Regions from separate parts of the Thiobacter subterraneus genome, predicted to be linked through region 1. Evidence: predicted binding sites of a transcription regulator. Region 1 holds the regulator's gene; each other region holds the start of a gene.

Region 1 (9,663 bases):
GCATCGCCCAGGGTATCCGGAATGATGGGCGTGCCGTCCTTCTCCGCTTCCGGCACGTATTCCAGCACGGTGCCGTCGGCCGCGTGGTAGAGATAGCTGATCAGACGCAGGGTGTGCTGACCGCAGTGGATGCGCTCGCGCATCAGGGCCCACGCGGCGGGCTGGCCCTTGATGAGCGGCGGCTGACGGAACACGACCTTTTTCCAGTAGGTGATCTCCTCACCCTGGATCACCAGCTTGCTGCGGTCGTAGAAATACTGGTCCTCGCCGCGAATGGGGAGGCGCACCCAGTCGGCGGCCCAGGCGGGCAGCGCAGCCGCCAGGCCGGCAAGGAGCCCCAGCCACCTCATGCCGGCGCGGTCCGCCCAGGCAGGCGCTCCAGGAGGTGGGCGGCGGCCAGACCATTCACCGTGCCGAACACCAGCGCCGCGCCCGCGAACAGGGGTGTCAGCGCCAACAGCCCGGCATGGGGAATGAGCCACAGATACACCACCGCGAGCTGGGCGGCCACGTGGGCCAGCGCCGCCACCACGCTGTGGGTGACGGGACCGAACCAGGCGGTGGGCAGCCCCCGTGTGGCCGCGAGCGCCACCAGCGCGGCCAGCGCACCGGCCAGGCTCAGCACGAAACCGGGGGAGAGGAAGGTGCCCAGCAGCATGCCGCCGGCCACCACCCGCAACAGCGACACCCAGGCGGCCACCCGCCAGCCGAAGCGCTCGAGCACTACCAGCGTGACGATGTTGGCCAGGCCCGGCTTGACCCCGGGCAGGGGCGAGGGAACCGCGTTCTCGGCCAGGGTGAGTCCCAGGGCCAGTCCGGCCAGCCAGGCAATGCGCCGGTCTTCCTCGGTGACGGGCAGGGTGAGGCGCATGGCGGCTAATAGGTGAGGGAATCGAAGCGCCGCGTCGCACCGGCGAGCTCCACGCTCACCTGGTTGGGCAGGCAGAAGGCGGCATCGCCGGCGCGGCTCAGCCAACCCTGCTTCACGCAGTATTGGCGCGGCCCCGGGTCGGCCGCCACGCGCGCGCGTCCCGGCTCGATCTCGATCACGCTCACGCCCAGCGGACCCCGGGCCAGGATCCGGCGCGGAGTGTCGAGCCCCACTTCCGCCACCACCTGCCCGCCGGCACGCACGATGGCGCGCCGGGGCACGTCGCCAGGCAGGGCGGTCGCGGCGAGCCCCGCCACCAGCAGGATTCCCGCTGCCAGGGTGAGCCCATCCCCCGGACGCAGGTGGGCCAGCACCTTCATCAGGCCAGCCCCCGGTGGCGCACCAGCACCTGGTAGTCATTGCGGAAGCGCTCCGCCAGCCGTTCCGCGAAATACACGGAACGATGCTGGCCGCCGGTGCAGCCGATGGCCACGGTGAGATAGGCGCGGTTGTCGCGCACGAAGGCCGGCAGCCATTTCTCGATGAAATAGCGGATGTCGGCCAGCATGCCGATGGCGGCCTCCTGCTGCTCGAGGAATTCGATCACGGGCGCATCCAGCCCCGTCAGGGGGCGCAGGCGGGGATCGTAGTAGGGGTTGGGCACGCAGCGCACGTCGAACACGAAATCCGCATCCAGCGGCAGGCCGTGCTTGAAGCCGAAGGATTCGAACAGGAGGGTGATGCGGGAGCGGTCCAGCGCCAGGAAATCCTTCACCCAGTTGCGCAGGGTGTTGGGCGAAAGTTCGCTGGTGTCGATGTGATGGCCCAGCTCGCCGATTTCCGCCAGCGCCTCCCGCTCGGCTTCCACGCATTCCGGCAGGGTGCGCCTGCCGTCCGAGAGGGGATGGCGGCGGCGGGTCTCACTGTAGCGCTTGACCAGGGTTTCGGTGTTCGCCTCCAGGAACAGCACGCGCACGTCGATGCCCTGGTGGCGCAGGGTGCGCACCTGCTGCGGCAGCTCGGACAGCGTGTGGCCGGTGCGGGCATCGACGCTGATGGCCACCTGGCTGCGGCCTTCCTCGTTGAGCAGCTCGATGAGGGACGGCAAAAACTCCACCGGCAGGTTGTCCACGCAGTAATAGCCGGCGTCTTCCAGCACGTTGAGGACGATGCTCTTGCCCGAGCCGGACAGACCGCTGACCAGGATCACCTGCATCAGCGTTCCTCCTCATCGTCTCCCGCGCGCAGGAAGCGGTCGTGGCGTTCCAGGAACTGCTGGCTGCTGTCGATGCCGCGCAGCTGCAGGATGTGGCTGCGCACCGCCACTTCCACCAGCACCGCGATGTTGCGCCCGGCCGCCACCGGCAGGCGCGCCTTGGGGATCGCCACGCCCAGGATCTCCTGCACTTCCTGCTGCATCTGCAGCCGGTCATAGCCTGCGGTGTGGATGTCCTGCGGCTGTTCCAGGTGGACGATGAAACGCAGCGTCTTTTTCGGTTTCACCGCCACTTCGCCGAACAGGGCGCGGATGTTGAGGATGCCCAGTCCGCGCACCTCGATGAAGTCCTGCAGCAGCGAGGGACAGCGGCCTTCCAGGGTATCCGGCGAGGTCTGGTAGATCTCCACCACGTCGTCGGCGATCAGGCGATGGCCGCGGCTGATGAGTTCCAGCGCCAGCTCGCTCTTGCCGATGGCCGATTCGCCCGTGATGAGCACGCCGATGCCCATCACTTCCATGAACACGCCGTGCAGCGTGACGAACTCCGCCAGCACCTTGGCCAGATAGTGCTGCAAAAGCTGCATCAGGCGCGGGCTTTCCTGGGGGGTGGTGAACAGCGGCGTTTCCGTGCGGTTGGCGGCATCCAGCAGGGGCTGGGGCACGGCGATGCCGTTGGCCACGATCACCGCCGCGAGTTCGGTGGAAAACAGGTTGTCGATGGCCTGCCTGAGGCCCGCCTCGTCCAGCCGGGCGAGATAGTCCATTTCCGCGCAACCCAGCACCTGCACCCGGTTGGGGTGCACGAAGTTGAGATGGCCGATCAGGGCGAGCGAAGGCTTGGAAACGGTTTCGCTGGTGAGCACGCGGTCGCCGCCGGTCATGCCCGCCACCCAGGCGAGCTGCAGCTTGGCGCGCATGTCCTCGAACAGCCGTGTGACACTAATCTGGGGCATGGGGGTGGGTGAACAGGTGATGGATGGCGACGGGATCGGTGAGCCGGGCGAGCCGGTCGCGAAAAGCCGGGTCCCCGAGCAGACTCGCCAGTTCCGAGAGGATTTGCAGGTGCAGCTCGGTGGCCTGCTCGGGCACCAGGAGCACGAACACCAGGTTCACGGGCAGCCCGTCGGGGGCGCCGAAGGGGATGGGGTCGCGCGGCCGCACGAAGCAGCCGGCGGCCCGCTTCAGGCCCTTGATGCGGCCATGGGGGATGGCCACGCCCTGCCCCAGACCGGTGGAACCCAGCTTCTCCCGGGCGAGCAGGCTGGCGGTGATGGTTTTGGCGGGAACCTGCAGGGTCTCGGCAAGACGCCGCCCCACTTCCTCGTAGAGGGCCTCCTTGCTCGCGGCGGGAACGTCCAGCAGGATGCGTTCCGGGGCGAGCAGTTCGGGCAGCAGGCTCATGGCCGGGGTGGCCGGGACAGGCTATTCCGCGGCCTGGCGCTTGAGCGCCTCGCGGCCGTGTCCGCCGTTCTTCTCCTTGTGCTTGAGCACCTGGCGGTCGAGCTTGTCGGCGAGGGCGTCGATGGCGGCATACATGTCCGCGTCCTGGCTTTCGGCGAAGAGATCGCGGCCGCTCACGTGGATGGTGGCTTCCGCCTTCTGGACCAGCTTTTCCACGGACAGGATCACGTTCACGTCGATCACGTGGTCGAAGTGGCGCGTGATGCGTTCCAGCTTGCTTTTGACGTAGTCGCGAATCGCGGGGGTGACATCCACGTGATGACCGGTGACGGTGAGATTCATGATGGGCGCTCCTGTTAGAAGGACTTGCGAAGACTGACCGGCGGAATCTGCAGCGATTCGCGATACTTGGCAATGGTCCGGCGCGCCACGATGATGCCCTGCTTGGACAGGATGTCGGCGATCTGGGCATCGGACAGGGGGTGCCTGCGGTCCTCCGCGGCCACCAGCTGCCTGATCAGCGCGCGGATGGCGGTGGCGGAACAGGCGCCGCCCGACTCGGTGGCGACGTGGCTGCCGAAGAAATACTTGAGCTCGAAGATGCCCCGCGGCGTGAGCATGTATTTCTGCGTGGTGACGCGCGACACGGTGGATTCGTGCAAACCCACCGCCTCGGCGATCTCGCGCAGCACCAGCGGCCGCATGGCCACGTCGCCGTGTTCCAGGAAATGGCGCTGGCGGTCCACGATGGCCTGGGAGACGCGCAGGATGGTGTCGAAGCGCTGCTGCACGTTCCGGATCAGCCAGCGCGCTTCCTGCAGCTGGCCGGCGAGTTCCTTGCTGGCCCCGTTGCGGCTGCGGCGCAGGATGTCGGCATAGACCCGGTTGATGCGCAGTCTGGGCATCGCCTCCGGATTGAGACGCACCACCCAGCGGCCCTTGATCTTGCGCACCTCCACGTCATGCACCACGTAGCGGGTCTCGTCGCGGCCGAAGGCCGCGCCCGGGCGCGGATTGAGGTGAGTGATCAGCTCGTGCGCCTCGCGCAGCGCCTCATCCGAACATTGCAGCAGTTTCTTCAGCCTGTTGAAATCGCGCGCCGCCAGCAGGTCCAGGTGTTCCCGCACGATGGTGAGGGCAAGGCTTCGGGCCGGCTCCGGCGCCTCGCCCTTCTCCAGCTGCAGGGCCAGGCATTCCGACAGATCGCGCGCGCCCACCCCCACCGGGTCCATGTTCTGCAGGTGCTTGAGGGCGGCGGTGAGCTCCAGCGGATCCACCTCCAGCTCCGGCGGCAGCATCTCTGCGATCTCGTTCAGGGGCTGCTTGAGATAGCCGTCCTCGTCCAGGGCGTCGATGAGCAGGGCGATCAGGCTTCTGTCCCGCTCCGAGACGGTGAGCAGGTTGAGCTGCCACAGCAGATGTTCACGCAGGGTCTCCGCGCCGGCGGCCAACTGGGGGAAATCGCCTTCCTCGTCCTCGCCGCGGGGACCGGTGGGAATATCCTGGTCCCACAGGCTTTCCGGCGCCTCGCTGATTTCCGGCTCACGCTCGGTCTCGCCGGCGGTCTCGTCGGCGGCGGGCGTGGGCAGCGTGGTCGCGAAGCCCTCGGGGAGCGGGGCGCCTCCTTCCTCCTCGCCTTCCAGGTCGTAGCGCTCCAGCAGGGGGTTTTCCTGCAGGATGGCTTCCAGTTCCTGATTGAGCTCCAGCGTGGAGAGCTGCAGCAGACGAATGGACTGCTGCAGTTGCGGCGTGAGCGTCAGCTGCTGGGAAAGCTTGAGCTGCAGACTGTGTTTCATAGGGGACTGGCCCGGCTCCGTGCCGAATGCGTAGTCGGCTGGCCGCCGACCGGACTGCTCCGCGCGGGCGCCGCCTGCGGGGGCCCGAGCCCGAATGCTCCTTCAGGCCGGCTGCGTCAGAACCGGCAGCGATGCATTCCGGGTAAAGGGGAGGTTCGGGCTCAGAGGCGAAAGTGCTCGCCGAGATACACCCGTCGCACCGCCTCATTATAAACAATTTCATCCGGCTGTCCGCTGGCGAGCACCGAGCCCTCGTTGATGATGTAGGCCCGGTCGCAGATACCCAGGGTTTCCCGGACGTTGTGGTCGGTGATCAGCACGCCGATGCCCCGCTGGGACAAAAAGCGGATGATCTTCTGGATGTCCAGCACGGCGATGGGATCGACCCCGGCGAAGGGCTCGTCGAGCAGAATGAAGCGGGGGCGCGTGGCCAGGGCCCGGCCGATTTCCACCCGGCGCCGTTCGCCCCCCGACAGACTGGCGGCGGGGGCTTGGCGCAGGTGGTCGATGTTGAGCTCGGTGAGCAGCAGGGTGAGCTGGGTGTCGATTTCGGAGGGTGTGAGGGGCTGCAGCTCCAGGATGGCGCGGATATTTTCCTCCACGGTGAGCCTGCGGAAGACGGAGGCCTCCTGGGGCAGATAGGACAGCCCCAGGAGGGCGCGCCGGTGGATGGGCAGACGGCTCAGGTCCTGGCCGTCGAGCAGGATCCTGCCTTCATCCAGGGGGGTGAGCCCCACCATCATGTAAAAGCTGGTGGTCTTGCCGGCGCCATTGGGCCCCAAAAGCCCCACCACGTCGCCGCTGTGCACGGTGAGGGAGACATCCTTCACCACCGTGCGCGCCTTGTAGCGCTTGCGCAGGCCAACGACTTCCAGCGTGCTCATGGCGGGCCGGCCGCGTGCAGGCCTAGGGCTGGCGCGGCGTGTCCGCCGGACGCAGCTCGAGCCCGTCCGCCGGCGGCGGTGTGGGGGTGCGGGATTTGGGCTGGATCACGGCGCGCACCCGGCCCTTGGGATTGGTCTCGCTCACCGCCTCCGGCCCGCCCTTCACCTGGTAAAACTCGGTTCGGGCGTCATAGGAGATGTAGCTGCCGCGCACCTCGTCCTGGCCGCGCTTGACGCGCGCGTTGGTGAACAGCTCCACGCGGTCCCGTCGGCCGTCGTATTCGATGCGCTGGGCCCAGCCTTCGATGTATTCGTCCACGCCATCCCGCTTCTGCCGGAAGCTTGCGGGATTGCCCAGGGCGGTGGCGCTGGTGAAGCCCTGGGCGTCCTGCCGCACTATCAGCTTGTCGGCCAGGATGAGCAGCGTGCCCTGGGACAGGCGCACATTGCCGGTGTAGGTGGCCACCTTGGCGGCATCGTCCACTTCCATGGTGTCCGCCTCCAGGTTGATGGGCTTGTCCCGGTCCGCTTTCTCGCCACGGGCGCCCGGCGCGAGGCCCAGGCAGACGACCAGCGCAAGGATGGCGAGGCGGGCCGAGGCGGGCCTGGCCTCAGCGGCGGGGTTTCGCATAGTGGACTTTCACGCGGGAGAGGATTTGGAAATGGCGGGTCTTGGCGTTCAATTTTAAGCCAACGCCGGTGATCTGGGTATGCGCATCGGTGATGGTCACCGGCTGGTCCGTCACGGCCAGCTCCTTTTCCGGCTGGATGTGCAGGTAGGACGTGGTGAGGGTGAGCTCGCTGCGGTCGCCCTGGGCTTCACGGATGATGCGCACGTGATCGCGCAGGTGGACCTCCTCGCCGTCGCGGCTGACCGTCCCCCTTTGCGCGAGGGCATGCAGCGGCGGGGCGGTGGGGCTGAACCGCGTGAAATGGGGCCGTTCCAGCTCGCTGGTCTCGGTATCCGGATAATGGGTCATCTTCACCGCGGCCAGGGTGAAGCGCGGCTTGCCGTCCTCGCCCAGCCGTACCGCGCTGAAGTTCTCCACGATGAAATCCGGATCATGCCGGGTGCTGCCATCGCGCTTGGGCGGTGGCGGCTCCACCACCTGCGCCAGCCAGTAGGTGAGGGCCGCGAACAGCCCCAACAGGCCCAGGGCTGCCCAAGCGGCGAGATCGCGGTTCATTTGAGGTAGGGGGCGAGCTGCGCCTCCCAGGTGCCCTGGGCGCGCATGATGAGTTCGCACACTTCGCGCGCCGCGCCGCGGCCACCGGGCAGAGTGGTGATGTAGTGGGCGTATTGCTTGACGATGTCCGGGGCGCCGGGCACCGTGATGGCCAGGCCGCAGCGGCGCATCACCGGCAGATCCACCACGTCATCGCCCATGTAGGCGATGTGCTCGGGCGCGATGTCCAGTTCGCCGAGCAGGTGCTGGTAGGCTTCCAGCTTGTCCTCCGCGCCCTGGTAGAGATGGGTGATGCCCAGATTGCGTGCCCGGTGCACCATGAGCTGGGAATTGCGCGCAGTGATGATGGCGAGCTCCACCCCGGAACGCTTGAGCATCTTCATGCCGTGACCGTCCAGGGAGAAGAAGGCCTTGATCTCCTGACCGTCGTCCGTGAGATACAGGGAGCCGTCGGTGAGAACCCCGTCCACGTCGAAGATGACCAGGCGCAACTGCTTGGCGCGCAGGTTCACGTCGTCCAGGGAAAGCACGTTGGCGGGCGGATGGCGGGTCATGGCAGGGCTCACACGACACCGGCGCGCATCAGGTCGTGCATGGAGAGCGCGCCGATGAGACGGCCCGCGCCATCCACCACCAACAGGCTGTAGATGTTGTGGGCCTGCATGCGCTCCACCGCCTCGGCGGCCAGACGCTCCGGGGCGATGGTGCGCGGGTTGGCGGTCATCACCTCCGCGATGCGGGTGGTGTGGATGTCGCAGCCGCGGTCCAGGCTGCGCCGCAGGTCACCATCGGTGTAGATGCCCACCACACGGTCGTCGGCGTCCACCACCGCAGTCATGCCCATGCCCTTGCGGGTCATCTCCAGCAGGGCATCGCGCAGGCTGGCTTCCGGTCGCACCCGCGGCAGGGCCTCGTCTTTGCGCATCACGTCCGAGACGTGCACCAGCAGCCGCCGGCCCAGCGCCCCGCCGGGGTGGGAGCGGGCGAAATCCTCGGGGCCGAAGCCCCGTGCGTCGAGCAGGGCCACCGCCAGGGCATCGCCCAGGGCGAGCGCCGCCGTGGTGCTGGCGGTGGGTGCCAATCCCAGCGGGCAGGCCTCGCGCGCCACGCTGGCGTCCAGATGCACGTCCGCCTCCCGCGCCAGGGTGGACTGGGGCCGCCCGGTCATGCTGATGAGCCGGGCGCCGGTGCGCTTGATCAGGGGTACGATGGTGAGCAGCTCGGGACTTTCGCCCGAGTTGGACAGGGCGATCACCACGTCGTCGCGGGTGATCATGCCCAGATCGCCGTGACTCGCCTCCCCCGGATGCACGAAGAAGGCGGGCGTGCCGGTGCTGGCCAGGGTGGAGGCGATCTTGCGCGCGATGTGGCCGGACTTGCCCATGCCGCTCACCACGACCCGGCCGCGGCAATTGAGCACCAGATCCACCGCCGCGAGAAAGCGGTCGTCCAGCCGCTCGGCCAGGGCGGCCACCGCCTGGGCCTCGATGGTGAGCACCTCGCGCGCCAGCTCCAGGGCCTGGGGCCGGGCATGTTTGAGCGCATCGAATGACATGGGGCGCAAGTATAGCAGCGGCCGCCCGGCAGGCGGCGCTTGTTATACTCGGCCGCAACCATGCACGACACGCTGGAACTCGTCCTCATCCTGCTCGCCGCGGCGGTGCTCATCGTGGCGTTGCTGCGCACCTTGAGACTGCCTTCGCTTTTGGGCTACATGGCGGCAGGGGTGGCCATCGGCCCCCACGCCTGGGGACTCGTGCCGGACACGGCGGAGTCCCGTTATCTCGCCGAATTCGGCGTGGTGTTCCTGATGTTCAGCATCGGCCTGGAATTCAGCCTGGCGCAGCTCAAGACCATGCGCAACGTGGTGTTCGGTCTGGGCGGGCTGCAGGTGGGGGTGACCACCCTTGCGGTGCTGGCGATCGCCCTCGCGCTTGGGATCGACTGGCGCGGGGGACTGGTGCTGGGCGGCATCCTTGCCATGTCTTCCACCGCCATCGTCAGCCGCCTGCTCGCCGAGCGCTACGAGCTGCAGTCGCGCCACGGCCAGCAGATCGTCGGGGTGCTGCTGTTCCAGGATCTGGCCGTGGTGCCGCTTTTGATCCTCATTCCCGCACTCGCGCGCGGCGACGATGCGCTCGCCATGACCCTCGCCGCCGCGGTGCTCAAGGCGGCGCTGGCGCTGGCCCTCATCCTGTTCTTCGGCCAGCGCCTGATGCGCCCCTGGTTCGGTCTGGTGGCCGCGCGCAAGACCCCGGAGCTGTTCATGCTCAACGTGTTCCTGGTCACCCTGGGACTGGCCTGG
Region 2 (9,663 bases), 140 kb from region 1:
GGCCTTCTCGATGCCTTCCAGGTCGAAGCCCTCGTGCTCGGGAAACTTGGCGTCCTCGGCGGCGATCAGGGCCCGCTTGAGATGGATGGAGATGCGCTCGTAGGGTACCCAGTGGTGCTTGAGTGCCGCATCCTCGCCCATCTTCGCCTGCAGTTCGGCCAGGCGCCGCTCCATGAAGGCCGTGGTGGCGGGATTGTGATCCACGTACCACCACACGTGGGCGAAGAACCACAGCTGCAGCAGAAGCACGCCGGCCAGGACGAGGGCCAGCACGCGCCACAGCCAGCGCCAGAGGGCCTTCAGCACGAGCCTCACCCCTGGCGCAGGGCGTCGATCACCGGCCGGGTCGCGGGGCGCACGCCCCGCCACCAGAAGAACGCTTCCGCCGCCTGCTCCACCAGCATGCCCAGTCCGTCGGCCACACGCGCGCCGTGGGCGGCGGCGAAGCTCATGAAGGGGGTGACCCGTCCGTACATCATCTCATAGGCGAGCGCCTGTGGGGCGAACACCGTCGCCGGCAGGGGCGGCATGTCATCACTGAGGCCGGTGGAAGTGGCGTTGATCACGATGTCGAAACGCCCCGGGATGGCGTCGAAACCGCCACCGGCCACCCGTCCCAGTCCGGCGAACTGGGCGGCCAGCGCTTCGCCCTTTTCCGGTGTGCGGTTGGCGATGAAGAGCTCGGCCGGCCCCTCGGCGAGGAGGGGCCCCACCACCCCCCGGGCCGCACCCCCTGCCCCCAGGAGCAGCACCCGGCGCCCGGCCATGGGCTCTCTGAGGTTGACCATGATGTCCCGCACCAGCCCCACCCCGTCCGTGTTGTCCCCCAGGATCTCCGTCCCTTCGAACTTGAGGGTGTTCACTGCCTGGGCCAGGCGCGCGCGCTCGGTGAGGGTGCGGGCGTAGTGGAAGGCTTCCACCTTGAAAGGCACGGTGACGTTGGCGCCCCTGCCTCCCTCGGCCCGGAACGCCTCCACGGCGGCGACGAAGCCGTCCAGGGGCGCAAGCCGCGCCTCATAGACCATGTCCTGACCGGTGGCGCGCGCAAACGCGGCATGGATGCGGGGAGACAGGCTGTGGCCGATGGGGTTGCCGAAGACGGCGTAGCGGTCGGTCATCTGGAGTCGAGTTTCAGGGTGAGTCGCAAGCCGCGAATTCTAGCCGCCCCCGCCCCCCCTTGTAACTTGCATCGTGCAACCCGGCCTTGCTGCCTTTCAGCTCTGCACCCAGGGCAGTCCCGCCTTTTTCCAGCCGTTGACGGTGCGCTGCTGGGTGAGTTTGTCGCGGTCACCCTCGAACCCCTCCAGCACGTTGTAGCAGTCGAGCCAGCCCTCGCGCGTGGCGGCCTCGGCCGCCCGGTGGGAGCGGCCGCCGCTGCGGCAGATGAACATGACCAGGGATTCCCGGTCCACCGCCTGCTTGAGCTGCTGCAGGAAATGGGGATTGGGATGCCAGCCGGGATAGGTCTGCCACTCGATCTGCACCGCGCCGGGAATGGTGCCCACCAGATCCCACTCCGCGCGGCTGCGCACATCCACCAGGCGCGCATGGGGGGCAAGCTGCAGGACCTGCCAGGCCTCCACCGGGGTCAGGGCCCCCTCGTAGGGCAGGTGGGCGACCCGCGCCCGTTCCTGGGCCCGGGCCAGGATTTCGCTCAGCGTCATCGTTGTTTTCCTTGTCACTCCCCAGCCGGTTTGAGTATAAGTCAGATTTTTCCCGCCCCTGCCCTACAGCCCGTGCCCGCCGCCGAGACACGCCCCCTCCGTGCCGAGGACCGCTACCGCGCCACCCAGCGGGTGACCTGGGTAAGCGTCGCGGTCAATCTGATCCTCACCCTCCTGCAGATCGTGGTGGGGTATCTGGGCCGCTCCCAGGCCCTGATGGCGGACGGCCTGCACTCGGCCTCCGACCTGCTCTCCGATTTCCTGGTGCTGTTCGCCAACCGCCACGGCAGCCGGGACGCGGATGCAAACCATCCCTACGGGCATGCCCGCATCGAGACAGCCGCCACCCTGGCGCTGGGCGTCATGCTCATGGGACTGGGCGTGCTGCTCCTGTGGGGCGCGGGCACCCGGCTGCAGGACCCGGCAGCGATCCAGCCGGTGCACGTGGCCACCCTTTACATCGCCCTGCTCACCCTGATCGGCAAGGAAGCCCTGTTCCGCTACATGATGGCGGTGGCGCGCCGTCTGCGTTCCCAAATGCTGGTGGCCAATGCCTGGCACTCCCGCTCCGATGCGGCCTCCTCGCTGGTCGTGGTGGTGGGCATTTCCGGCAACCTGCTGGGGTACCGCTTCCTGGACCTGGTGGCGGCGCTCTTGGTGGCCTTCCTGATCGTGCGCATGGGCTGGAAAATGGCCTTCCAGGCCCTGTCCGAGCTGATCGACACGGCGCTTTCCGACGAGGAGGTGGCGGCCATCCGCGCCACCCTGGAAAACACCCCGGGCGTGCGCGGGCTGCACGAGCTGCGCACGCGGCGCATGGGCGACCAGGCCCTGGTGGACGCCCACGTGCTGGTGGATCCGAGGATCAGCGTCTCAGAAGGCCACCACATCGCCGAGCGGGCCCGCAAGCGGGTGCTGGAAAACCACGACGTGCTGGACGTGATGGTACACGTGGACCCGGAGGACGATGCCCTGGTCAAACCCTCGGCCCATCTGCCGCCCCGGGACGAGCTCCTGGCGCGCCTGCGGGCCGCCCTGGGGGACACCCTCCCCGAGCCCCGGCGGGTCCAGTTCCATTACCTGGACGGGCAGGTGGAGGCGGAAATCCTGCTGCCGGAAGACTTCTGCGCGGACCCGGCACGCATGGGACGCCTCAAGGACCGCATCAGGACCCTGCAGGACGACCCCCTGTTCCGGGCCATCCATCTCCACGCGCCCCATCACCAGATTGGTGCATCGGCCGATGAGCTTGCACCATGATGGTGCACACCGCGGCAAAGGGCGGTTCCCAGGCATTTGTGGCACAATGGCTTGTTTCGTTTTCCGCCTTGGCACGCTTCCTGCTTTAGCGCCAGCCCGAGAGTTGGAAACACCCTGTCCCTTCCCATTGCTTTGAGGAGAAAACCATGGCGGTCGCCGACGTAATGAAGATGATCAAGGACAACGAGGTGCGCTTCGTTGACCTGCGTTTCACCGATACCCGCGGCAAGGAGCAGCACGTCTCCGTGCCTGTTTCTGCCTTCGACGAGGAAAAGTTCGAGTCGGGCCATCCCTTCGACGGTTCCTCGATCGCCGGCTGGAAGGGCATCCAGGCGTCCGACATGATCCTCATGCCGGATCCGGACACCGCCAACATGGACCCCTTCATGGAAGAGCCCACGCTCATCCTCACCTGCGACGTGATCGAGCCTGCCGACATGAAGGGCTACGACCGCGACCCGCGCTCCATCGCCAAACGCGCCGAGGCCTACCTCAAGTCCACCGGCATCGCCGACACGGCCTATTTCGGTCCCGAGCCCGAGTTCTTCATCTTCGATTCCGTGACCTGGCATGACGACATGTCCGGCTGCGCGGTGAAGATCCAGTCCGAGGAGGCGGCCTGGTCCTCCGGGGAGCAGACCGAGGCGGGCAACATCGGCCACCGGCCCAAGGTCAAGGGCGGCTACTTCCCGGTGCCGCCGGTGGATTCCCTGCAGGACATCCGTTCCGCCATGTGCCTGGCGCTGGAGGAGATGGGCGTGCCGGTGGAGGTGCACCACCACGAGGTGGCCACGGCGGGCCAGTGCGAAATCGGCACCCGTTTCAACACACTGGTCAAGCGCGCCGACTGGACGCAGATCCTCAAATACGTGGTGCACAACGTGGCGCACCAGTACGGCAAGACCGCCACCTTCATGCCCAAGCCCATCGTCGGCGACAACGGCTCCGGCATGCACTGCCACCAGTCCCTGTGGAAGGACGGGCAGAACCTGTTCGCGGGCAATGGCTATGCGGGGCTGTCCGAACTGGCGCTCTACTACATCGGCGGCATCATCAAGCACGCGCGTGCCCTCAACGCCATCACCAACCCGGCGACCAACTCCTACAAACGCCTGGTGCCCGGCTTCGAAGCGCCCGTGATGCTGGCCTACTCGGCCAAGAACCGTTCCGCCTCGATCCGCATCCCCCATGTGGCCAGCCCCAAGGGTCGCCGCATCGAGGTGCGCTTCCCCGATCCCACGGCCAACCCGTATCTGGCCTTCGCGGCCATGATGATGGCGGGCCTGGACGGTATCCAGAACAAGATCCATCCGGGGGACCCGGCGGACAAGAACCTCTACGACCTGCCGCCGGAAGAAGCGGCCAGGATCCCCACCGTCTGCCACAGCCTGGATCAGGCCCTGGAAGCGCTGGACAAGGACCGCGAGTTCCTCACCCGTGGCGGCGTGTTCAGCAACGACTTCATCGATGCCTACATCGAGCTCAAGATGGAGGACGTCACCCGCCTGCGGATGACCACCCATCCCATCGAGTTCGACATGTACTATTCCCTGTGAGGCGGGTCCTGCTCCCGCGCGGGAGCAGGGCAACCTTTTCCGGGTTACGGCATCCAAGGGCGGGCAGGGTCCCGCCCTTTTTCATGGCCCCGTTCATTCCGGGCCGGCCCCCTGCGTTGCAAGCCCCACGCGCCTGTCATACACTGGATTGCCCTCACTGGCGGAGCGTCCCATGTCCCAACGCCACCTGCTCATGCTCCTGCTCCTCGCCGCCGCGCTGCCGGCGCGTGCGGACATCTACAAGTACGTGGACGAGCGTGGTCACGTGACCTACTCCAACAAGCCCATCAAGGGCGGCCAGAAGGTAGAGCTGCCGGAAATCTCCACCGTCCCGGCGCCCAAGGTGGAACCGCGCCCGACACGGGCGCCCGCCGCAAATGAGCGCGAGCAGCAAATTGAAGCCCTGCGCCAGCGCATCGCTGCAGCGGAAAAGGCGCTGGCCGAGGCCAAGCAGGCCTACCAGGAAGGGGCGGACAAGCCGGAAGTGTTCGTGCGCAAGGATGGCACGCGCGGCCGTAACGTCGCCGCCTACGAGGAAAAGATGAAGCGGCTGCAGGAAGAAGTGGACCGCCGGCAGAAGGAACTGGATGATCTCAAGGCCCAGCTCGCCGATCTGGAAGGGCGCGGCCAGACCCTCGCGCCGCCGACGCCCGAGGCGCGCCCGCGATGAGGTGGGGCGCGGTCCCGCTCGTCCTGCTCGTGGCCGCGACCGGGCCGGCAGGCGCGGAAATCTACAAGTTCGTGGACGAGAACGGTCGGGTCACCTACACCAACATTCCCCGCAAGGGCGCCACCAAGCTGGACATCGGCGAACCGACGCCGGCGCCGCGCAACCGCGCCAACCCGGGCCCCGGCAACTTCCCCCGGGTGGACGCGCAAACCCAGCGCCAGCGGGACGACCTGCGGCGCCGGATCCTGGAGGACGAGCTCGCCAGCGAACAGCGGGCCCTGGCCGAGGCGCGCCGCGCCCTGCAGGAGGGCGAGGCCGCGCGCCTGCCCGAAGAAGCGGGCAACCCGCAGAAAACCCAGGAACGCCTCAAGCGCCTGCGTGAAGCCGTGGCCCTGCACGAGCGCAACATCGCCGCCCTGCGCCGGGAGCTGGGTCTCGCCCGCTGAGCCTTCGGACCGCCCTGGTCCGCTTATTGCTTCGTTTTTCCCCGCCATGACCGTGCCGGCCGAATCCCCCTTCGCTTCCGTCGGACTGGAGCAGCTCGCCACCGCCGTGATGCTGCTCGACGCCGATTTGCGCGTCGCCTACATGAACCCGGCGGCGGAGAATCTGTTCGAGCTGAGCCTGCGCACCCTGCGCGGGCAACCCTTGACCCAGGCTTTCGTGGAGACGGGTGGACTCGTGAACGCCCTGGAAACCGCCCTCACGGAGGGCGCGAGCTACACCGAACACGAGCTTACCCTGGCCACCCCCGCCAACCGCCATCGGGTGACCTGCACCATCACGCCGCTGGCCCAGCCGGCGCAGGGTCTGCTGCTGGAATTCAAGCCCCTGGACCCGCACCTGAGAATCGCGCGCGAGGAACGCGTCTATTTCCAGCAGGCGTTCAACCGCGAGCTGCTGCGCAACCTGGCCCACGAGATCCGCAATCCCCTGGGCGGCATCCGCGGCGCCGCACAGCTTCTGGAACACGAACTGCCCCGGGCGAGCCTGCGCGAGTACACCCAGGTGATCATCAAGGAATCGGACCGGCTGCAGTCCCTCATGGACCGCATGCTGGCGCCCAACCGTGCGCCCCGTTTCACGCTGGTCAACGTCCACGAAGTGCTGGAGCGGGTGCGCAGCATCCTGCTCGCCGAACGGCCGGAAGGGATCGTCATCCGCCGCGATTACGACGTGAGTCTGCCGGAACTCACGGCCGATCCGGAACAGCTGATCCAGGTGGTGCTGAACATTGCGCGCAATGCGGCGCAGGCTCTGGAGGCCGTGGGCAGCGACGGCGAGATCGTTTTCCGCACGCGGGTGGCACGCCGCGTCCATATCGGCAAGCGCGCCTTCCGGCTGGCGGTGGCACTGCAGATCATCGACAACGGTCCGGGCATTCCGGAAGAGATGCGGGAAAAAATTTTCTATCCCCTGGTGAGCACCAAGCCGGACGGGTCCGGCCTGGGGCTGACCATCGCCCAGACCTATGTCGCCCAGCACCAGGGCATCATCGACTGTGAAAGCCGCCCCGGGCACACCTGCTTCACGGTGCTTTTGCCCTACGTTCATCCGGAATAGGCCCCTGGCATGACCGAGCAGAAATCCGTCTGGATCATCGACGACGACCGTTCCATTCGCTGGGTGCTGGAAAAGGCCCTGGCGCGGGAACACATTCCCCACCAGACCTTCGAAAGCGCCAGTGCCGCCCTCGCCGCCCTGGAACGTACCACACCCGAAGTAGTGGTCACGGACATCCGCATGCCCGGTGACTCGGGGCTGGATCTGCTGCACACGATCAAGGCACGCCACCCGACCCTGCCGGTCATCATCATGACCGCCTACTCGGATCTGGACAGCGCGGTGGCGGCCTTCCAGGGCGGGGCCTTCGAATACCTGCCCAAGCCCTTCGACGTGGACCAGGCGGTGGGGCTGATTCGCCGCGCCCTGGAGGAGAGCCGCGCCGGGGCGCAGTCGGACGCGGCCGAAGAAGCAGTCCCCGAGATACTCGGCCAGGCGCCCGCCATGCAGGAAGTGTTCCGCGCCATCGGCCGGCTGGCGCTGTCCCACGCCACGGTGCTCATCACCGGCGAGTCCGGCACGGGCAAGGAGCTGGTAGCCCGCGCCCTGCACCGGCACAGTCCCCGGCGCGATCGGCCCTTCATCGCCCTCAACATGGCGGCCATTCCCCGCGACCTGCTGGAGTCAGAGCTGTTCGGCCACGAACGGGGGGCCTTCACCGGCGCCCAGACCATGCGCCGCGGCCGCTTCGAGCAGGCCGACGGCGGCACCCTGTTCCTGGACGAGATCGGCGACATGCCGCCGGAACTGCAGACCCGGCTGTTGCGCGTGCTCTCCGACGGGCAGTTCTACCGCGTCGGCGGCCACCAGCCCATCCAGGTGAATGTGCGCGTGATCGCCGCCACCCACCAGAATCTGGAGCAGCGGGTCAAACAGGGGTTGTTCCGGGAAGACCTGTTCCACCGCCTCAACGTCATCCGCCTGCGCCTGCCCCCCCTGCGCGAACGGCGGCAAGACATCCCGCTGCTGGTGCGCCACTTCCTCGCCAGGAGCGCGCGCGAGCTGGGCGTGGAACCGAAGAAAATCTCCGATGCCGCGCTGAAACATCTCCAGTCCCTGGAGTGGAGCGGCAACGTGCGCCAGCTGGAAAACGTCTGCCACTGGCTGACGGTGATGGCGCCCGCACAGACCATCGAGATCGCCGACCTGCCGCCGGAACTGCGCGGCGGGACGGCGGCGGAAGCTGCCACCGACTGGGTGGCCAGTCTGGAGCGGGAAGTGGCCGCGCTCTTTGCCCGCGGCGAAACCGGCATCATGGAAGCGCTCCTCGCGCGCTTCGAGAAGGCCTGCCTGCTCAAGGCGCTGGAACACACCGGAGGACGGCGCATCGAGGCGGCCCACCTGCTCGGCATCGGCCGCAACACCCTCACCCGCAAGCTCCAGGAACTGGGGATCGACGACCACCCCGGGGACAAGACGCCCGGCTGACGCCGCCGCGTCCTTCGTATGGCCACCCGCGATGGGGTCAGGTCTTTACTTTAGGCCACCCGCGATGGGGTCAGGTCTTTACTTTATAGTCGGCGTCCCGGCTCAAACGGGCGGTCATCGGGCAACCCGCGCAGCGGGCAAGGGGCATGGCAAGCCCTCAGGTGCCGCAGAAGGTGCGGAAGCCCGCCATGAATTCCGCCGGTGCAGGTTCGGCGAAGGGCGCGTGGGCGGGGTCTTCGTCGAAGGGGTGACGCACGGCTTCGAGCAGGCGCCGGAAGGGGGCAAGCTCGCCCGCTTGGGCAGCGGCCAGTGCCTCCTCCACGCGGTGGTTGCGGGGAATGATCCAGGGATTCACCCGCCGCATGCGCGCCGCGCGCTCGGCCGCCGCCTGCTGCGCGTCGCGTCCGGCATCTTCGGCGGCGCAGCGGGCGCGCCAGCGTTCCAGCCACCGGTCCAGAGCCGGCTGACCCGGGAACAGTGCCCGCAGGCGGGCCTCATCGCCTGCCGCGGCATCGGCGAGATAGCGGAAGGCCAGGGTGAAATCCACCCGTTGCGCCTCGAGCAGGTCGAGCCAGGTTTCGCCCAGGATGCGGTCGGCCGGCGCCTCGCTGGCCAGCCCGAGCTTGGCACGCAGCCCGGCGAGCCAGTGCCGTTCGTAGTGCATCACGAAGTCGTCGATCACGCGGGTGGCCTGGGCCACGGCGTGACCTTCGTCGTCGCTGATGAGGGGCAGCAGGGTCTCGGCGAAGCGCGCGAGATTCCACCGGGCGATGGGCGGCTGCTCCCGGTAGGCGTAGCGTCCCATGTGGTCGATGGAGCTGAACACCGCCTGGGGATCGTAGGCCTCCATGAAGGCGCAGGGTCCGTAGTCGATGGTCTCGCCGGAGATGGTCATGTTGTCCGTGTTCATCACGCCATGGATGAAGCCCACGTGCATCCAGCGTGCAATGAGCGCGGCCTGGCGCGCCGCCACCGCGGCCAGGAACGCGAAATGGCGGTCGTCCCGCGTCGCGAGTTCCGGATAATGACGCGCGATGGCATAGTCGGCGAGGCGCCGCACCTGGTCCGGTGTGCCATGGGCCCAGAAATACTGGAAGGTGCCCACGCGGAGGTGGCTCGCGGCGACCCGGGTGAGCACCGCGCCCGGCAGGATGCGCTCGCGATAAACCGGCTCGCCCGTGGCCACCACCGCAAGGGCCCGGGTGGTGGGAATGCCCAGGGCATGCATGGCTTCCCCCACCAGCACCTCGCGCAGCATCGGGCCGAGGGCGGCCTTGCCGTCGCCACGGCGGGAAAACGGCGTCGGGCCGGAACCCTTGAAGGCGATGTCGCGGCGTTGGCCGTTGCGGTCGATCACCTCGCCGATGAGCAGCGCGCGGCCATCGCCCAGCTGCGGGGAAAAACTGCCGAACTGGTGCCCGGCATAGGCCTGGGCGATGGGTTGTGCGCCGCGAGGCAGGGCATTGCCCGAAAACAGCGCCGCCAGCGTGGCGGAATCCAGGGCACCGAGATCGAGCCCCAG
Region 3 (9,663 bases), 900 kb from region 1:
GGGCGAATGCCGACAGCCATCACCACGAGATCGGCTGGGATGCTCGTCCCGTCGTTGAAGCGAACGGCGGCCACGCGACCGCTTTCTCCGGCCACCAGTTCGCTGGTCTGCTTACCGAGCAGGAATTTGAGCCCCTTGGCCTCGAGCGATTTTTGCAGCAGGTCGGCGGCGGTCTTGTCGAGCTGGCGCTCCATGATCCAGTCGGCCAGGTGCACGATGGTCACATCCATGCCGCGCAGTGCGAGGCCGTTGGCGGCTTCCAGCCCGAGCAGGCCGGCGCCGATCACGACGGCATGGCTGTGATGCTTGGCGGCCTCGATCATCGCCTCGGTATCGGCGATGTCCCGGAAGGCGAGCACGCCCGGCAGGTCCTTGCCCGGCACCGGCAGGATGAAGGGCGACGAGCCGGTGGCCAGCAGCAGCCTGTCGTAGCTGACCTCGGTGCCGTCGGCGGCGACCACCTTCTGGGCCTTGCGGTCGATCTTCACGACCTGCTTGCCGAGATGCAGGACGATGCCATTGTCGCGGTACCAGGCGATGTCGTTGAGGACGATGTCCTCGAATTTCGCTTCGCCTGCCAACACCGGCGAGAGCATGATGCGGTTGTAGTTCGGATGCGGCTCGGCGCCAAACACCGTGATTTCGTAAAGGTCTGGGGCGAGCTTCAAGAGTTCTTCGAGGGTACGGCAGCCGGCCATGCCGTTGCCGACCATCACCAGTTTCTGTTTCTTCATTGCTCTCTCTCCGTCAGGCCGCCAGCGGATGGGACTGCTTGGCGTAGAGAAACTCGATCACCGCCGAGCGGTATGCCATGTATTTCTGGTCATGGGCGACGCTCAGGCGCTCGCGCGGGCGCGGCAGGTCGACCGTCAGGATCTCGCCGATGGTCGCGGCCGGACCATTGGTCATCATCACGATGCGGTCTGAGAGCAGAACCGCCTCATCGACGTCGTGGGTGACCATCACCACCGTGGCCCGCGTCGCGCCACAGATCTTCATCAGCTCGTCTTGGAGGCGGGCGCGGGTGAGGGCATCGAGCGCGCCGAAGGGTTCGTCCATCAAGAGCACCTTCGGCTCCATCGCCAGGGCTCTTGCGATCCCCACGCGCTGCTTCATGCCGCCGGAAATCTCGCCCGGATACTTGTGCAGGGCGTGGGCGAGGCCGACCATTTCGAGCATTTTCGTCGTACGCTCCCTGAGGCGTGCCTTCGGCTCGTTGGCGGCGAAAACACGCTCCACGGCGAGATAGACGTTCTCGAAGCAGGTGAGCCAAGGCAGCAGGCTATGGTTTTGGAATACCACCGCGCGCTCGGGGCCGGGGCCGGCCACCTCGCGGTTGGCGCAGAGTATCACCCCGTGGGTCGGCGTGGTCAGGCCGGCGATCAGGTTGAGCAGCGTGGATTTGCCGCAGCCCGAGTGGCCGATCAGGGAGACGAACTCGCCCTGCCGGATGTTGAGGTCGATGTCGCGCAGGGCGATGAACTTCCCCTTCCTGGTATCGAAGCTCATGCCGACTTTTTCGATCTGGACGAACTTTTCCATGATTCAGGCCTCCATACGCAGCCGCTTGGCAAGCAGCAGCAGGCTTTGTTCGAGGATCAGGCCGACGATGCCAATGATGAAGATGGCAATGATGATGTGCTCGACTTTGAGGTTGTTCCACTCGTCCCACACCCAGAAGCCGATGCCGACGCCTCCGGTGAGCATCTCAGCCGCGACGATCACCAGCCAGGCCGTGCCGATCGACAGCCGGATGCCGGTGAGCATGTAGGGCAGCACGCTGGGGAAGAGGATCTTGGTGACGATCTTCCACTCGGACAGGTTGAGCACGCGCGCGACGTTGAGGTAGTCCTGCGGCACGCGCGCCACGCCCTGGGCGGTGTTCATGATCATCGGCCAGATGGAGCAGATGAAAATCGTCCAGGTCGCGGCCGGGTCGGCCTTCTTGAAGACCAGCAGGCCGATCGGCAGCCACGCGAGCGGCGAGACGGGACGCAGCAGGCTGATGATCGGGTTTGCCATGCTCGAGAGCATGGCGAAACGCCCGAGCAGGAAGCCAACCGGGATGCCCACCAGTGCCGCGAAGCCGAACCCGACGGCGACGCGCTGCAGCGAGGAAAGGATGTTCCAGCCGATGCCCTGGTCGTTCGGGCCGTTGCGGTAGAACGGGTCGGCGAAGAGCTTTGTCGCTGCCTCCCAGGTTTTGCCGGGGGTCGGGATGCTGCCACCGTTCATGGTGGCCAGTTGCCAGATGCCAAGGAGCAGCAGCAGACCCACGAGCGGCGGCAGGATGGCGGCGAAGAAGGCACGCAACGCCGCCGAGTTCTGCTCCGTGGTGCTCGGCCGGCCGGATTGCGAAGGAGGCGGAGGCGGTGGCGCGGTCAGTTCCGCGGCCCCAGATGGGCAGCTGGCCGGCTGTGCCGTCGGGCTGTCGCCGACTTTCATCGCATTGATGGTAATTGCTGTCATGACATACTCCTTGTGCGTGTTATGCCTTGACCTTGAAGCCGTCGGCGTACTTCTTGGGATCCTTTCCGTTCCAGACCACGCCGTCGATCAGCTTCGATTCGCGCACCTCGCTCCTGGGCAGTGGCACCTTGAGCTGGCTGGCCGCTTCCTTGTAGAGGTCGATGCGATTGACCTTCTTCGCTACGGCGAGATAGTCCGGGTGCTCTTTCAATAGTCCCCAACGCTTGTGCTGGGTCATGAACCACATGCCGTCGGAGAGGTAAGGGAAGTTGACCGCGCCGTCGTTGTAGAACTTCATGTGGTTCTTGTCGAACCAACTCTTGCCCAAGCCGTTTTCGTACTGGCCGCTCATGCGGCCGCGGATCACCCCGACGTCGGTGTTGACATAGGCCTTGGCGGCGATGATCTCGGCGGTCTTGCTGCGGTTGGCGGCGGAGGCGTCGATCCACATCGAGGCTTCGAGCACGGCCATGATGACGGCGCGCGCGGTGTTCGGATACTTTGCGACCCATTCCGCCGTGGTGCCGACGACCTTTTCCGGATGATCGACCCAGACGTCCTGCGAGGTGGCGACAGTGAAGCCGATCTTGTCGATGATCGCGCGCTGGTTCCAGGGCTCGCCGACGCAGAAGCCGTCCATGTTGCCGACGCGCATGTTGGCCACCATCTGCGGCGGCGGCACGACGATGGTCTTGACGTCCTTGAGCGGATCGATGCCGTAGGCAGCCAGCCAGTAGTAGAGCCACATCGCGTGGGTGCCGGTTGGGAAGGTCTGGGCGAAGGCGTACACCTTCTCCTTTTTCGCCACCAGCCTGGCGAGCGATTCGCCATTGGTGACACCTTTGTCCTTCATCTGGCTCGACAGGGTGATGCCCTGACCGTTGTTGTTGATGGTCATGAGGATGTTCATGTCCTTCTTGGGCCCGCCAATGCCAAGCTGGACGCCGTAGATCAGGCCATAGAGCACATGCGCAGCGTCGATCTCGCCATTGATCAGCTTGTCACGCACGCCGGCCCAGCTCGCTTCCTTGGTTGGCACGATCTTGATGCCATACTTCTTGTCGAAGCCCATCACCGAGGCGATGACGACGGAGGCGCAGTCTGTCAGCGGGATGAAGCCGATCTTCACTTCTTCTTTCTCGGGCTTGTCCGAGCCAGCGGCCCAGACGTGTGGTAACGCGGTCATGAGCGCGGCTCCCGTGGCGAGACGCAGGAAATCGCGACGCGTCACGTCCACGGCAGTATGGGTTGAAACGAAAGTATGACGGTGGGCTTCATTTCTCATCTTGCAACAAAACCTCCTCTGGCCGGCCCTTAGGGCTGTGGATCGGACGCTGTTGTCCTGCGGAAGAACCTCCGTTGGTTCTCCGGTCAAGCCGGGCCAAGCAAGCGGTGTGCCAGGGTGGGAAACGTTTTGAAATCGGCCGGATATATTTATTTGGGGGGGGAGGCATGCACCGTATCGGAGCAAATTGGGCTGCCGCTGCACCGCTTCAGAGCAAGAGCTTGGCCATTTCGACCACGTCGGTGGCGACTTGCACCAGTGGCAGCGATTTCTCCAGTATCCGTTTCCTCAGGGCGGCCTACGCCGCCTCTTCGGCCATGACGCGCATGTTCATCAGGATGCCTTTGGTCTTTTCGCTCAGCTTGCGTTCCGACAATTGGCGCTGGGCCGTGGCGCCCATGCCTCACTGCTTGGTATTCCCCGAAACGCGCGATGTCGCAGCCATTGACGACATAAACCGAAACGCCCGCCTTGACCGCTGATCGGACGGTGGCCTTGTCGCCCGATAGTGAGAACATCGCTGCTGGGCACGGCATCGACTGATTCAGTGTGCCGATGTGTTCGAGCGTATTGCACGTGGGTGAAGCGGTCTGGAGCAGGATGATTTCCGGCCTATTGATAACCACCCCAATGGATGACCATGCTTTGAGGAGGTCGCACGTTAGTCGAATCAGGCATGATTCGGGGAGGGGCCATGATCACCAAGCGACACAAACGGGATTTGCCAGAGATGGAAGCGCGGCGGCGACGCGGCCTGCCCATGCTCGGGCATGGCAATGCGCAGGCCAAGTGGCGCGCGCTCGGGCGAGAGCCGGCAGACGGCTTCAACGTGCGCCGGGCAGTGGATGCATCCCCGCAGGGCGGGCGTAGGCACAAGCCCCTGCGGCGCCGTGCCGGACCCGTCGCGCCATTCAGGCAGCAGGCGAAGGGCCGATCCGATGGGATGTTTTCGTGTCATGCCCACGGCCGGTGCCCCGGTTGGACGCGGCGTCGAACGCCCGGGTAGAATCGCCCCATGCCCTGCCTGAACAACGCCGCGATCCATGCCATCCTGTTTTGTCTCGGGTGGCTGTTTGGGGCCCACTCGGCCCTGGCCCAAAGCCAGCAGATCTTCAGCCGCTACCAGGACCGCGTGGTGCAGGTGCGCATCCTGGAAGCCTCCTCCGGGGCCAAGGCCGGCGTGGGTTCCGGCTTCGTGGTCACACCCACCGGTCTCATCGTCACCAACTATCACGTCATCGCCGATCTCGTCCACAAGCCCGAGCTCTATCGCGGCGAGGTGCTCACTGCCACCGGCCTGCTCGCGCCCCTGCGCCTGGTCAATTTCGACGTGGTGCACGATCTGGCCCTGGTGGCCACGGACATCGCCTTCCCGCGCCACCTGACACTCGCCACCGGGCCGGTGGCCATCGGCGAGCGCCTCTATTCCATCGGCACGCCCCTGGATCTCGGTTTCACCATCGTGGAAGGCACCTACAACGGCCTGCTGGAACATTCCCTTTACGAGAAGATCCATTTCACCGGCTCCATCAATCCGGGCATGAGCGGCGGCCCCGCGCTGCTGGCCGATGGCCGGGTGGTGGGCGTGAACGTGGCCACCGCGGGCAACCAGGTGAGCTTTCTGGTGCCGGCACGCTACGTGGCCGAGCTGCTGGCGCGCACGCCGCGTGTCGCACCACTGGAGCCGGACGCCGCACGGGCCCTGCTGCAGCGTGACCTGCTGTCCAATCAGGCCCGCTACATGGAGCGCCTGCTGGCGCAGCCGCTGGCCACCAGCCCTCTCGGGGATTACCGCGTGCCGGGCCGCGTGGCGCCTTTTCTGCGCTGCTGGGGCGATGCCGAACGCGACCCTGCCAATGTCTATGAACAGGTCACACAACAGTGCTCGTCCGAGGACGACATCTACCTGTCGCGCACCCAGCAGACAGGGATGGTGCATTTCCAGCATGTGTTCGTCGCGGGGCGCAACATCAATCGCTTCCGCTTCTATGCCCTGTACCAGGCCCAGTTCAACCAGCCCTACGAGAAGATTCCGGCGGAGCGGGAGGACGTCTCGCGCTTCGCCTGCCACACCGACTTCGTGCGCCACGGCAGCCTGGATTTCAAGGCGGCCCTGTGCCTGCGCCGCTACAAGAAGCTGCCGGGCCTCTACGATGCCGTGCTGCGAGCCGCCACCCTCGACCACAACACGCGGGGCCTGGTCACCACCTTGGTGCTGGCGGGGGTCAGCGCTGACAATGCGCGCCGCTTCGCTCGCCATTACCTGGAAAGTTTTGCCCAGGAGAGAAAGCCGTGGAAACGGTGATGGTGGCGGAGGTGCTGGACAGGTCCGGGCGGGTGCACAGCCGCCTGCGCCTTGAGCGCTTTCCCGTGTCCATCGGGCGCGGCTACCACAACGACATCATCCTGGACGACGAATTCGTGTCACCGGACCACGCCCGCATCGAGCTCGACGAGGCAGGCCGGCCGGTGGTGGTGGACCTGAACAGCGACAACGGCACCTATGTCCTGCCCCAGCTCACCCGCATCACGCGCCAGCCCCTGGGCAGCGAGACCCTGCTGCGCCTGGGTCACACCCTGATCCGCCTGCGCAGCGCCGACTACCGGGTGCCGCCCGCGCGCCGCGACAGCCTGGGCCTGACGCGCGCCACACGCTGGCTCACCCAGGGGGCAGGGGCGGCGCTGGCCTATGGCATGGCGCTCGCCCTGATCATCCTCGATCACTATCAGAGCAGTGCCCAAGTGATGAGCCCGGAGCAGCTGCTCCTCGCGGCCCTGTCCATCGCCGTGGCGATTCCCGTGTGGGCGGGGCTGTGGGCCCTGGCCAGTCGCAGCTTCGCCCACCATGCCTCCTTCGTGCCGCACCTGGCCATCGCCAGCGCGGCAGTCGTCACCTTCTTCGCGCTGGACACCCTCGGTCAGTACTACGCCTTTGCGTTTTCGGCGGGACTCTCGGCGGACGTGATCTTCCAACTGGTAACCGTGCTGGTCTCGGCGGCCGCCCTGTATGGCCACCTGCGTTTCGCCACCCTGCTCACGCCGCGGGTCATAGGCACCACGGCGCTCCTGACGGCCGTGGTGCTGGTGGGCATGACGGGTTTCAGCGATTACGTGGGCAGCCTGGAATTCAGCGACGACCTGCCCTACCCGGGAGAACTCAAACCGCCGGCCTTTGCCTTCGGCCAGCCCAAAACGCCTGCCCGCTTCGCCGAGGACGCGAAGGCCCTTCTCCCGGCCCTGGACGCGGGCCAGCTGGACTGACTTGATCCCGCCGCGCCCGAAGCACCGGCAGGGGCACGGCGGGCGTCTTCGCCTGCCGTGACAGGGAAACGGCGCGGGGGGTCGAGTCCGGCCCAGGGCTTTTCAGGAAGGCAGCCAGGGATATTTGTCCCACAGTTCCGGATGGGCCCAGTACTTGGCGTTGAACCACTCGGGGGCGGGCTTGTAGGTGAAGAGATCGAACCGGAACAGCCCGCTCGTCTGCCCGGCCGCCGCGTCCAGCGCGAGCCGTTCCATCCCCAGGGCGAAGAAATCGTTCTCCCCCCAGGCGCCCAGCACGCAGCGAACATAGAGGCGCGGCGTGTACAGGTCGCGCAAACGGCACAGCAGCCTCACGCCCTCCCCTTTGGGCATTCCTTCCAGGACGTCTTTCACGTAGGCCAGATCGAAACGCGTCGCCTCGGTCCCTTGGGGCAGCCAGGGCGGAGCCCCGTGATGGGTCACCACGCAGCCGGCAGGCAGATCGCCCGGTGGGCAGCCCAGCACGAGCAGGCGGCGGGCACCGCAGGCGGCCGTGAGTGCCGCCAGTTCAGAGGGGGCTTGGACAGGGACGTGGGACATTCTCTTATCCCGGTTCACGGACGGGTTGCGCCGGCAGGGGATCGGCAAAAGGCTAAACAGCCCCGGGCAGCCTGCCCGGGGCGACGGCGGCCGGCGCCGGGAACGAAGGCGCATGTGTCATTGCCCAGGCGGCACCGGGCCATGCCTGAAAGGCAGCGCTGCGCGGGCGCCGGGACCACATTCGGGTGGGGGTGAGCGTCCACCCACCTGCCGGGCGGCACTGACAGGGTGGCGCCGTCGAGGGCGGCTGCGCGACCGGGGAAAATCAGTCCACAGTTAGCAAACATTCTTCCACCGCCACTTTATGTTCTCCGCGCAATAATCGGATTTATTGCGTATTTTTGGCCACGGCGCTATGCTGGGCTGGTCGGCCAAGGGGGGCGCCATGACGGTCATCAGTATCTTCAATCAGAAAGGCGGGGTGGGCAAAACCACCACCAGCCTCAACCTCGCTGCGGCCATGGCCGCGCGCGGGCAGCGCCCCCTGCTCATCGACCTCGATCCCCAGTCCCACCTCACCCGCACCCTGGGTGTGAGCATAGACCGGAGCGAGGAAAGCATCTATGCCTTCTTCCTGCGCACCCGGAGCCTCACCGATCTGGTGCGCACGACTCCCAGCGGCATCCGGATGATTCCCGCCCACCTGGACCTGGCCAAGGCCGATGCGGTGTTCGGCAAGAGCTACAACATCGTCACGCGGCTGGCCGGCGCCCTGCGCGCCGAAACCCTCGGCAGCGGGGAGGAGCCGGTGGTAATCGACTGCAGCCCGATGCTCGGTGTGCTCTCCCTCAATGCGCTGTTTGCCTGCGATCTGGTGCTGGTGCCGATCTCCACCGATTTCCTTGCGCTCAATGGAGCCGCCCAGGTGGAAAAGACCCTCAAGGCCCTGGAGCATGTCCTGAAGAAGCGCCTGCCGCGGCGCTATCTGCTCACCCGTTTCGACCGGCGCCGGCGCATGGCGCGGGAAATCCTCGAGGCTGCGCGGCGGCAGTTCGGCGAGGACGTCTGCGCCACCACCATCTGCGAGGACGTGCGCGTGGCGGAAAGCCCGGCGCTGATGAAAAGCGTGTTCGAGCACGCGCCCAACTGCCGCGGTGCGCGTGACTATCTGGCCTTTCTGGAAGAGTTGCTCAACACCGGCCTTGCCCGTCAGAAGGCGGCCTGAGCCGGTCAACCCCAGGTTTCCAGCGCTTCCCGGATCTGCGGCAGGGCCGCCTTCACTGCGCGCCGGCCCTCCTCGATCGCTTCCCTGCCCCGGTGGAACTCCATCAACCCCAGGTGGGCGAGCCGCGGCGCCACCACGGCATCCGGGGGCTCGCCCGCCATGCGGCTGCGGGCGATGCGTACTTGCATGATGTTGATGCTGGAAGCCACCACGTCCAGCACCGAAGGCAGTGTCTGCCCATTGCGCGGCATGAATTCGGACAGACGGGCCTGCAGCTTCGCCAGCCAGGCACTGACTTCCCCTTCACGCGCCGCCTTGCGCCGGGGCCGCAGATGGCGGCCGAGCACGTCGGAGGACAGATCCACCGCGATCACCACGTCCGCCCCCATGGCGCGCGCCAGGGACACCGGCACCGGATTCACCAGCCCGCCATCGACCAGCAGGTGCCCATCGCGTGCCACCGGCGTGAACAGCCCGGGCAGGGCGATGGAAGCGCGCACCGCATCCATGGTGGAACCCTCGCGCAGCCAGATCTCGTTGCCGCTTGCGAGCTCCGTGGCCACCGCACCGAAGGGAATCGCCAGCGCCTCCACCGGCCGGTCCACGAAATTGCGGCGGAAAAACTCCATCAGCCGTTCGCCCTGGATCAAGCCCCCGGCGAACTTCACGTCGAGGAAGGCGATCACGTCCGCGAGGCGCAGGCTCTCCACCCACTGGCCGAAGCGCTCGATCTCCCCCGCGGCATAGGCCGCCCCCACCAGTGCCCCGATGGACGTGCCGCATACCACGTCCGGCCGAATGCCCGCCTCCTCCAGTGCGCGGAGCACACCCACGTGCGCCCAGCCACGGGCGCTGCCGCTGCCCAGGGCCAGGCCGATGCGGGGGTTATGGGGCTGTGCCATCC

What was found. The regulator sigma-54, encoded in region 1, starts transcription at its own class of promoters, with help from an activator protein. The targets are predictions, from matches to a motif close to TGGCANGNAANCTGCTTT.
Region 2: a site for sigma-54 is predicted at 2,994-3,011, ahead of glnA (glutamate--ammonia ligase). Genes of this name have one in related genera too.
Region 3: a site for sigma-54 is predicted at 3,852-3,869, ahead of ACZ42P_RS11950 (CmpA/NrtA family ABC transporter substrate-binding protein). Genes of this name have one in related genera too.

Annotation. Positions count from the first base shown of each region.
Region 1 is NZ_AP042402.1:1,523,473-1,533,135, reverse strand. It holds gene ACZ42P_RS07695 (surface-adhesin E family protein) at 1-350, opposite strand, end outside; gene ACZ42P_RS07690 (Gx transporter family protein) at 347-871, opposite strand; gene ACZ42P_RS07685 (NusG domain II-containing protein) at 877-1,251, opposite strand; gene rapZ (RNase adapter RapZ) at 1,251-2,087, opposite strand; gene hprK (HPr(Ser) kinase/phosphatase) at 2,087-3,043, opposite strand; gene ACZ42P_RS07670 (PTS sugar transporter subunit IIA) at 3,030-3,491, opposite strand; gene hpf (ribosome hibernation-promoting factor, HPF/YfiA family) at 3,513-3,833, opposite strand; gene ACZ42P_RS07660 (RNA polymerase factor sigma-54) at 3,848-5,287, opposite strand; gene lptB (LPS export ABC transporter ATP-binding protein) at 5,449-6,171, opposite strand; gene lptA (lipopolysaccharide transport periplasmic protein LptA) at 6,194-6,802, opposite strand; gene lptC (LPS export ABC transporter periplasmic protein LptC) at 6,783-7,358, opposite strand; gene kdsC (3-deoxy-manno-octulosonate-8-phosphatase KdsC) at 7,355-7,912, opposite strand; gene ACZ42P_RS07635 (KpsF/GutQ family sugar-phosphate isomerase) at 7,921-8,913, opposite strand; gene ACZ42P_RS07630 (monovalent cation:proton antiporter family protein) at 8,974-9,663, shown strand, end outside.
Region 2 is NZ_AP042402.1:1,379,991-1,389,653, forward strand. It holds gene mtgA (monofunctional biosynthetic peptidoglycan transglycosylase) at 1-303, opposite strand, end outside; gene aroE (shikimate dehydrogenase) at 312-1,118, opposite strand; gene ACZ42P_RS06930 (rhodanese-like domain-containing protein) at 1,215-1,664, opposite strand; gene ACZ42P_RS06935 (cation diffusion facilitator family transporter) at 1,737-2,924, shown strand; gene glnA (glutamate--ammonia ligase) at 3,071-4,480, shown strand; gene ACZ42P_RS06945 (DUF4124 domain-containing protein) at 4,653-5,150, shown strand; gene ACZ42P_RS06950 (DUF4124 domain-containing protein) at 5,147-5,596, shown strand; gene glnL (nitrogen regulation protein NR(II)) at 5,643-6,713, shown strand; gene ntrC (nitrogen regulation protein NR(I)) at 6,723-8,141, shown strand; gene ACZ42P_RS06965 (protein adenylyltransferase SelO) at 8,299-9,663, opposite strand, start outside.
Region 3 is NZ_AP042402.1:2,422,255-2,431,917, reverse strand. It holds gene nirB (nitrite reductase large subunit NirB) at 1-734, opposite strand, end outside; gene ACZ42P_RS11960 (ABC transporter ATP-binding protein) at 748-1,542, opposite strand; gene ntrB (nitrate ABC transporter permease) at 1,546-2,469, opposite strand; gene ACZ42P_RS11950 (CmpA/NrtA family ABC transporter substrate-binding protein) at 2,489-3,655, opposite strand; gene ACZ42P_RS11945 (S1C family serine protease) at 4,770-6,059, shown strand; gene ACZ42P_RS11940 (FHA domain-containing protein) at 6,047-7,015, shown strand; gene ACZ42P_RS11935 (DUF6231 family protein) at 7,118-7,594, opposite strand; gene ACZ42P_RS11930 (ParA family protein) at 7,980-8,759, shown strand; gene rssA (patatin-like phospholipase RssA) at 8,765-9,661, opposite strand.